DNA from 3 places in the Halopseudomonas pelagia genome. Region 3 is predicted to be linked to each of the others. Evidence: predicted binding sites of a transcription regulator. Region 3 holds the regulator's gene; each other region holds the start of a gene.

Region 1 (3,095 bases), 520 kb from region 3:
AGCAACGCAGTAAAGGATTCCGCATCAACTATTGCGGTAGAAAAGAGCGTATTCAAGTGTTCCATCCGGGTTCTCCGCCTCGAGTGTCAGCAAAGCTTCTGGATGGTACTCCGGATTATTCCTCGAGAGCCAGAAGCTTGTCTGCAATGCGCGCACTGTCGGTCTGGTAGGAGCCGTCACTGATGGCCTGACGAATCTGGGCAACGCGCTCGCTGTCTACTTCAGGCAGATCGCGCAAGCGTTCTTCGATGGCTTGCAACTGTTGGGCCTGGGAACTCAGCTTCACCCCGTTCTCAGCGCTGCCGCCTGGATCGGCAGGGGTCTGCTCCGCAGGGCGTGACGCTTCAGCTGCGTCGCGCTTGCTGTTTGCCGCGGTAGACTGCGCGCTGCGGCTGGCGCTGTTGGAGGTGTTGAAATCGATAACCATTCTGTTTTCCTCAGAATCTGAATGCTTTGCTAGTAGCGTTAACGGCGGCCAGCTTCAGAACTTTAGGATTATTTAACCTGAATTCGCACATATTTTTGCAAAGCTGAAAATGCTTGCGTTGCGTGCGGCCGGAAAGCTTGCCGGGAAGCTTGAAAGTACCGGAGAAGCTGATCATACCTGATCCGTAGTAAATGTCATTCGTCGCATTACATCGCTACCTCAACCTGACCCGGCCCCATCACTCTGGCTTGGACCACGCGGCCTGAGCGGATGTTCCGTACGTTGATTTGGCTGCCGGTATTACCGCTTTCCATTGCTTCGCCCGACATGCGTACAGAAACCTGGGTATTGGCCGCGCTGATAACCACCTTGTCACCCCGTTTGATGACTTCATCCTGCTCCAGCATCTGCGGCGATAGAACCGTATCGGCATTTATCTGACGACGCAGACGCATACCAGCTACCTGCTGAGGGTCGGTCAAATAAGCGTTGCCGAGCAAGCCGACATCACGCTCAAGCATTGCCAGATCCGTTGGTTTGATCAGGCTGTGGCGGCCAAGTGGACGGGTGACTACGAGAACGTCTTGAAACAGGCTGACCTGGGCAGGTACGAATAGCCGCCAACGTACCTCACTCTCGCAACTCAGGCGCACGGTAACCCGACCTACCGGCTCGGCCGGACTCTCCAGGCTGGCAGACAGGGCATTCTCTGGGCACAGCGGCAGGCGCAGGCGCGGGTCGAGACGGTTAACTTGAACGTCATAACGCGCTTCCCGCGCACTGCGATCCAAGTGGGCTTCAACTTCCTGCTCAAGAAAAGTCGTGGTCGCGCCGATAAGCTGGTCTATCAGCGGATTAGCTGAAAGGCCAGCGCAAAAAAATATCGGCAATGCCGCGCACCCTGTTAGAAAACGCATACAATGAACCTTGATGACAAAGGGTTGGCGTATGTCAATAAAACGCCGTTACGTGAGTTACGGTAACCATGCAGCAAGATACGTGCCGCATAACCCGCTATCGATAAGGAGTTGCCCATGGCAGGCGTGATGGATTCGGTCAACCAGCGTACTCAGCTGGTGGGCCAGAACCGCCTTGAGCTTTTGCTGTTCCGGCTTGCCGGAAATCAGCTTTACGGCATCAATGTGTTCAAGGTGAAAGAAGTGCTTCAGTGCCCGAAACTGACGTTGCTGCCAAGGCTTAACCCGGTAGTGCGGGGCGTTGCCCATATTCGTGGCGGCACCTTGCCGATCATTGATCTGAACAAGGCGACCGGCGGCCCGGGTCTGGATGATCTGAGCACGGCGTTTGTCATTATTACCGAATACAACTACCGCGTGCAGGGTTTCCTGGTGCGCTCGGTGGAGCGGATCGTCAATATGAACTGGTCCGATATTCATCCACCGCCACGCGGCACGGGCCGGGACCATTATCTGACCGCGGTAACCCGCGTTGATGAACAGATGGTCGAGATCATCGACGTGGAGAAAATCCTCGCCGAGGTCGTGCCTACGGTGGAAACCATCACCGCCGGCGTGATTGATGAACAGACTCACTCCGAGGCAACCGCGCGCAGGGTGTTGATCGTTGATGATTCTTCGGTCGCACGCAAGCAGGTAGCACGCTGCCTGCAGGAAGTCGGCGTTGAGGTGATCACCATGAATGATGGCCAGCAAGCGCTGAATTATCTTCGCGAGATGGCCGACCAAGGCGACAAGGTGACGGACGAGCTGCTGATGATGGTGTCGGATATCGAGATGCCGGAAATGGATGGCTATACGCTGACGGCCGAGGTAAGAAATGATCCGCGGCTGGTGGGTCTGCACATATTGCTGCACACCTCGTTGTCCGGCGTATTCAACCAGGCGATGGTAAAGAAAGTCGGCGCTGATGACTTCCTGGCCAAGTTCAAGCCTGATGAACTGGCCCAGCGGGTGATTGATCGACTGCATGCGTTGCGCGGATAAACTGATGACTGATGCTGCAATTCAATATGCTGTAATTCAACTGAGAATGGGACGGGCTGTGTGACATCAGCGAACAAGGATTTCCAGGTTTTCCGCGAATTTCTGGAAAAAGCCTGTGGCATTGTGCTCGGAGACAACAAGCAGTATCTGGTCGCCAGCCGCCTTAATCGGTTGTTGGAGCAGCACCAGATAAAAAGCCTGGGTGAGCTTGTTACGCGTATTCAGACCCAACCCAGAGCCGGGTTGCGCGAAGCGGTGGTTGACGCAATGACCACTAATGAAACGCTGTGGTTTCGCGATGTCTACCCATTTGATGTGCTTAAAAATCGGCTGATTCCAGAGTTTATCAAGGAGAACCCCGGACAACGGCTGCGTATGTGGTCGGCAGCCTGCTCCTCGGGGCAGGAGCCTTATTCGTTGAGCATGAGTATCGACGAGTTTGATCGGGCCAACCTGGGTCAGTTACGCGGTGGGGCGCAGATCGTGGCTACCGATCTGTCGGGGGCTATTCTTACCGCTGCCAAGTCGGCTGAGTATGACAGCCTGTCGGTTGCGCGCGGTCTATCGGCTGACCGGCTGGCGCGTTATTTCGATCAGTGGATCCCGGGTCGCTGGACGGTCAAGCAGCCGATCCGCAATCGGGTGGAATTCCGAGCGTTGAATCTACTTGATAGCTACGCGATGCTAGGCAAGTTCGATATCGT
Region 2 (3,095 bases), 2.3 Mb from region 3:
ATCTTGTCCAGTTTGGCCTGCAGATGGGCGTCGCTATGCTCGCCCGGAATCCAGATCGCCAATTCGTCGGCAGGCATTCGATACAACCGCCGACTGGCGCCATTGGGTTGCAACTTTAGATAACGTTGCAAGGCCTGAGCGAGCAACTTGATCACGTGATCGCCGCATTGGTGGCCGTAAAAGTCGTTTAGCTCCTTGAAGTCATCAATATTCAGCAGAACCAGGCTGGCGGCCCGGGTAGCGCTCAGGTCGACCAGCAGGCGTTCGCGATTAGGCAAGCCCGTCAACGGGTCGGTATACAAGGTGCGCAACTGCCGCAGAGTACTGCCCACCATGTACAGAATCAGCGCCGAGAGGAGTAACAACACGCTGCCGATCAGCGCGACGATGCGCAGGTTGCTGTCGCGCATGGGGGTCAGCACCGCATCGATTTCTTTTTGCGGCACGCCGATGCCGAACACCATGCCAGCCTGGGTGTAGGCGAAGAACAGGGCGTAGTCCTCTTCATCGACTGTCAACTTCATCTGCTGCATCGCGCTGGCGGATTGTTGCCTGCTTGAGTCCGGGCCTTGTTCTGGCAGCAGCGTTTGCAACTTGCCGCTGGTAATCGATTCAATCAAGCGCTGGGCCAATTGCACGTTCTCTGCCAGTGCCAGGCTCGACAAGTTGCGGTTTTCTTTATCAAGGAGAAAAGAGAAGGTGCCGGGGGTGACATTGACGCGGCTGACCAAGCCAACGACTTCGTCAGTACCCCAGTCAGTCACGGCGATTCCCAATGGTTGACCATCGTCGGCATGCATCAGCGTGCTCAGACTGATGACGGCGTTGTCGGTGTCGTTCTTGTAATAGGCCGAAGTCCAGTGGTAACTGCGAACCAGCGAGCCGTCCTCAGACAGGTCTCTGACAATGGTTTTATACCAGTCGCGGGTATGAAAATCCGTGCCGGCCGACTCTGTGCGTATTTCGCTGGCATCCCGGTAGGCGCGCATGCCAAAGGCAGTCTGACCGATAGCTCCTGGCGCATAAAGAATGGCACTGCCGTAAGCGTCTGGGAAATCAGCGAGTGTCTGTTTCAGGCTTAACCGCAGCTGAACTGCGGAAAATCTGCCGGGGCTGGGATACAGGCGATGATACAGCTCGCCGAGGCGGGCAAGGTCCTCGGTGTTCTGTTCCATCTGATGATGGTGGGCGTTGATGCGGCCGAGGTTGGCGTAAAAGGTGTCGGTGATCTGGCGCTGGCGCAACTCCGACATGGCGCCTTGCGCAAAACCCAGATTGAGGCTGGACATCAGCCACATGCCGAGAATGAACAGGGCCACGAGAAGGCTCAGGGTCAACATGATTGAGCGTTGAATGCTCAGCATGCCTGACGCTTTGACCCTGAAAAGATACGTCCATGGCATGTGCAGCTTCCCGGTTCTGTCAAAGTGTCCGCAATACATTCAGGCTGGTTCCGCGCAAGCGCGACGGACCGCTCTGGAGCATAGCACCGAGAGTTCGCGGGAGCGTGATCTGATAAATAAATTGTTAGCTGGAACGGAATTTGCGTAGGAGGTAGGCAATCGCGATGTAGCGTCAAAAAATTGATCTGGGAAGCCTCACCGCATGGCAGTCGACCGCGCAGAAATGATGAGTAACGTTCGCAGCAATCTGTCTGGATTGCGGCATGGCGCCCTGGGTGTGCCCATTCTGCTGTTGGTGATGCTCGGCATGATGATGCTGCCGGTCCCGCCTTTTCTGCTGGATGTACTCTTTACCTTCAACATCGCGTTGTCGCTGGTGGTGCTGCTGGTCTGCGCCTACGCCCTGCGGCCGCTGGATTTTGCCGTCTTTCCAACCATTCTGCTGATCGCGACCTTGCTGCGTCTGGCGCTGAACGTGGCGTCCACCCGGGTCGTGCTTCTGTACGGCCATGAGGGTGGCGACGCGGCAGGCAAGGTGATTCAGGCCTTCGGTGAAGTGGTGATTGGCGGCAACTATGTCGTCGGTCTGGTGGTGTTTGCCATTCTGATGATCATCAACTTCGTCGTGGTAACCAAGGGTGCCGGGCGTATTTCCGAGGTCAGCGCACGATTCACCCTGGACGCGATGCCCGGCAAGCAGATGGCCATCGATGCAGACTTGAACGCCGGTCTGATCGATCAGGAACAGGCCAAGTTGCGCCGTACGGAAGTTGCCCAGGAAGCCGACTTCTATGGCTCCATGGACGGCGCGAGCAAATTTGTACGCGGCGACGCCGTCGCCGGCTTGCTGATTCTGTTTATCAACATCATTGGCGGCCTTGCTATCGGTATGGCCCAGCACGGCCTCAGCTTTGGCGATGCCGGCCGCATCTATGTGCTGCTGACCATCGGTGACGGCCTAGTCGCCCAGATCCCTTCGCTGCTGCTGTCTACCGCCGCGGCGATCATGGTGACCCGGGTATCCACCTCGGAAGACATGGGCTCGCAGGTCAACCGGCAGATGTTTGCCTCGCCCAAGGCGCTGGCCATTGCGGCAGCGATCATGATCGTTATGGGTCTGATTCCCGGCATGCCGCATTTCTCTTTCCTGAGTCTCGGCGCGTTGGCCGCGGGCGCAGCCTACTTTATTGCCAATCGCCAGCGGCTCAAGCAGAACGCCGAGCAGGAAGTACAGCGCCGGGCAACGGATGTCCCGGCCGCGCCGCGTCCTGAAACCCGCGAGCTGGGCTGGGACGACGTTACCCCGGTAGATATGGTCGGCCTGGAAGTCGGTTACCGGCTGATTCCGTTGGTGGATCGCAATCAGGGCGGGCAGTTGCTGGCAAGAATCAAGGGCGTGCGCAAGAAGCTCTCGCAGGACATGGGGTTTCTGATGCCCTCGGTACATATCCGCGACAACCTCGACCTGGCGCCGAACGCCTACCGTGTGACCTTGATGGGTGTCGGCGTCGCCGAAGCAGAGGTGTACCCCGATCGTGAGCTGGCGATCAATCCAGGTCAGGTTTTTGGCGAGATCAAGGGCCTCGCCGGCAAGGATCCGGCGTTTGGTCTGGACGCCATATGGATTGAGCCGATGCAGAAAGACCAGGCGCAGTCGCTCGGCTACACCGTGGTTGACGCCAGTACGGTGGT
Region 3 (3,095 bases):
ATCAACAGCGGCGAAGTGGTCGGTCTGCTCGGGCCCAACGGGGCAGGCAAAACCACGTGCTTCTACATGATTGTCGGCTTGGTCAAAGCTGACGAAGGCAATATTCTGGTCAACGGCGTGGATGTGACCAAGCTGCCCATGCACGGTCGGGCACGCCAGGGTATCGGCTACCTGCCTCAGGAAGCCTCCATTTTTCGCAAGCTCAGCGTCGCCGATAACATCATGGCGATCCTGGAAACCCGCAAAGACCTGAACAAGCAAGGCCGCGCGGACGCGCTGGAGTCGCTATTGCGTGAATTCCACATCCATCACCTGGCCAACAGTCTGGGTATGAGCCTGTCCGGTGGCGAACGCCGCCGCGCGGAGATCGCTCGCGCTCTGGCCACCGAACCCAAGTTCATTCTGCTGGATGAACCTTTCGCCGGCGTTGATCCGATATCGGTCAACGATATCAAACAGATTATCCAGCACCTGAAAAGCAAGGGCATCGGTGTACTCATCACCGATCATAATGTGCGAGAAACACTGGATATCTGCGACAAAGCCTATATCGTCAACGACGGGCATATCATTGCCGAAGGCGACGCTGAAACCGTCCTGGCCAACCAGACGGTGAAAGACGTGTATCTGGGGCACGCCTTCCGCCTGTAGATATTCAACCGACCATGCATGCTAAAATTCTGTCGATTAACGCTATCGATTTAACATTGCGCACAAGGTAATACGCTCAAACATGAAACCATCGCTCGCCCTCAAGATGGGGCAGCAGCTGACGATGACGCCGCAGCTGCAGCAAGCCATCCGACTGTTGCAGCTATCCAGTCTGGACCTCCAGCAAGAGGTCCAGGAGGCGTTGGAAGCCAATCCCATGCTGGAGATGGCTGATGAAGGCGATGATGATTTCTCTCCGAGCCAGGAAAATGGCTTGGACAAGGATGACGCGCCGGCGGTCACCATCCCGGAACCGGTGGCGATGGACGCGATTGAGCAACACAGTCAGGCCGAAGAAGAAGGCAACTGGAACGAGCAGATCCCCAGTGAGCTGCCGGTGGACACGCAATGGGATGACGTATACCAGACCTCAGCCAGCTCGCTACCCAGCCAGGATGACGACGAGTGGGACTTTACCGCCCGCACCGGCTCTGGCGAGACATTGCAAAGCCATCTGGAATGGCAGCTCAACCTGATTCCGCTGTCGGAAACCGATCAGTTGATAGCGCTGTCGTTGATCGATGCGATCAACGCCGACGGCTATCTGGAAGAGTCCCTGGAGGAGATTCTTGCCTCGCTCGATCCCGAGCTGGAAGTCGAGCTGGATGAAGTAGAGATGGTTCTGCACCGCATTCAGCAGTTCGAACCTCTGGGTGTCGGCGCGCGCAACCTCAGTGAATGCCTCTATCTGCAACTGCGCCAGCTTCCCAAGGACACCCCCCTGCTCGAACAGGCGCAGAAGATCGTCAAGGATCACCTGGAACTGCTCGGCAGCCGCGATTTTACTCAACTGATGCGCCGGACCCGGCTGAAGGAAGAGCAACTGAGCCGCGCGATCAGCCTGATACAGACGCTCAATCCGCGCCCTGGCTCGGAAATCGCCTCGGGCGAGCCCGAATATGTGATTCCCGATGTGATCGTGCACCGTGACAACAAGCGCTGGATTGTCGAGCTGAACCAGGAGTCAGTACCCAAGGTGCGGGTGAACAATCATTACGCCTCCATGGTCCGCCGCGCGGATGCCAGCCAGGACAACACTTACCTGCGTAATCATTTGCAGGAAGCACGCTGGTTCATCAAGAGCTTGCAAAGCCGCAACGAAACACTGATGAAAGTCGCCACGCAGATCGTCGAGCATCAGCGCGGCTTCCTGGAGCATGGCGAAGAAGCGATGAAACCCCTGGTGCTGCACGATATCGCCGAGGCGGTGGGCATGCACGAGTCGACCATTTCGCGCGTAACGACGCAGAAATACATGCATACCCCACGCGGCATCTTCGAGCTAAAATACTTTTTCTCCAGCCATGTCGGCACCGCAGAAGGCGGTGAATTCTCCTCCACCGCCATCCGCGCGCTGATCAAAAAGCTGGTGGCAGCAGAAAACCCGAAGAAACCATTGAGCGATAGCAAGATCGCTGGTTTACTGGAAGAACAGGGCATCGATGTGGCCCGCAGAACCATCGCCAAATACCGCGAGTCGCTCAACATCGCCCCTTCGAGCGAACGCAAACGGCTGGTCTAGCCAGCATGCAATAACGATTTTAGTGATAGCAGGTGGCACCATAGGGAGCCAAGCACGGTTCCCTGTTACTCCAAGCCAATCAGGAGAAGTCGTATGCAACTGAACCTTAGCGGTCATCAACTGGACATCACCGATGCATTGCGCGATTACGTCAACGAGAAAATGTCACGTCTCGAGCGACACTTCGACAAGATAACCAACGTACAAGTCACCCTGGAAGTTGAAAAGCTGCGCCAGAAGGCCGAAGCTACACTCCACGTGGCCGGGGGCGAAGTAGTCGCCAATGCCGAGCATACGGATATGTATGCAGCCATAGATTTACTGACGGACAAGCTTGATCGTCAACTGATCAAGTACAAGGAAAAGAACCTGAATCGCCAGCAAGGCGTCAACGACCGTTAAGGCAGACTCTCCGCATCATTATGCAAATTGATCACATACTCACCCCCGAGCGCACCTTTGCCGGTGTGCAGGGGGTTTCAAAAAAGCGCGTTCTGGAGCTGATTGGCAAACTGGTCGCCCAGCATAGCCATCTTGATCCCGACAGCATTTATGAAAGCCTCATCGCCCGTGAAAAACTGGGCTCCACCGGCTTCGGCAATGGTATCGCCATTCCGCACTGCCGCCTGGAGGGCTGTCACAAGGCTGTTGGCGCGTTATTGCAACTCGAATCCAAAATCGACTATGACGCCCTTGATGGCGAGCCCGTCGACCTGATTTTTGTGTTGCTGGTGCCGCTTGAGGCTACCGAGCAGCATTTGCAGATTCTCAAGATGCTTGCCGGCAAGCTGGATCAGTCTAGCTTGCGCGAAGCCCTGCGCAACGCACCGGACGCCGAGAGTCTGTACCGCATCATGACCAG

The links. The regulator sigma-54, encoded in region 3, starts transcription at its own class of promoters, with help from an activator protein. The targets are predictions, from matches to a motif close to ANTGGCATNNANNTTGCTNT.
Region 1: a site for sigma-54 is predicted at 1,415-1,434, ahead of flgA (flagellar basal body P-ring formation chaperone FlgA). Genes of this name have one in related genera too.
Region 2: a site for sigma-54 is predicted at 1,531-1,550, ahead of flhA (flagellar biosynthesis protein FlhA). Genes of this name have one in related genera too.

What each region holds. Positions count from the first base shown of each region.
Region 1 is NZ_CP033116.1:1,710,708-1,713,802, forward strand. Features, by position in the region: gene EAO82_RS08125 (flagella synthesis protein FlgN) at 1-65, opposite strand, end outside; gene flgM (flagellar biosynthesis anti-sigma factor FlgM) at 116-427, opposite strand; gene EAO82_RS08135 (hypothetical protein) at 438-602, opposite strand; gene flgA (flagellar basal body P-ring formation chaperone FlgA) at 634-1,344, opposite strand; gene EAO82_RS08145 (chemotaxis protein CheV) at 1,462-2,391, shown strand; gene EAO82_RS08150 (CheR family methyltransferase) at 2,452-3,095, shown strand, end outside.
Region 2 is NZ_CP033116.1:3,493,269-3,496,363, reverse strand. Features, by position in the region: gene EAO82_RS16085 (EAL domain-containing protein) at 1-1,364, opposite strand, end outside; gene flhA (flagellar biosynthesis protein FlhA) at 1,606-3,095, shown strand, end outside.
Region 3 is NZ_CP033116.1:1,193,788-1,196,882, reverse strand. Features, by position in the region: gene lptB (LPS export ABC transporter ATP-binding protein) at 1-651, shown strand, start outside; gene EAO82_RS05645 (RNA polymerase factor sigma-54) at 734-2,233, shown strand; gene hpf (ribosome hibernation-promoting factor, HPF/YfiA family) at 2,327-2,635, shown strand; gene ptsN (PTS IIA-like nitrogen regulatory protein PtsN) at 2,653-3,095, shown strand, end outside.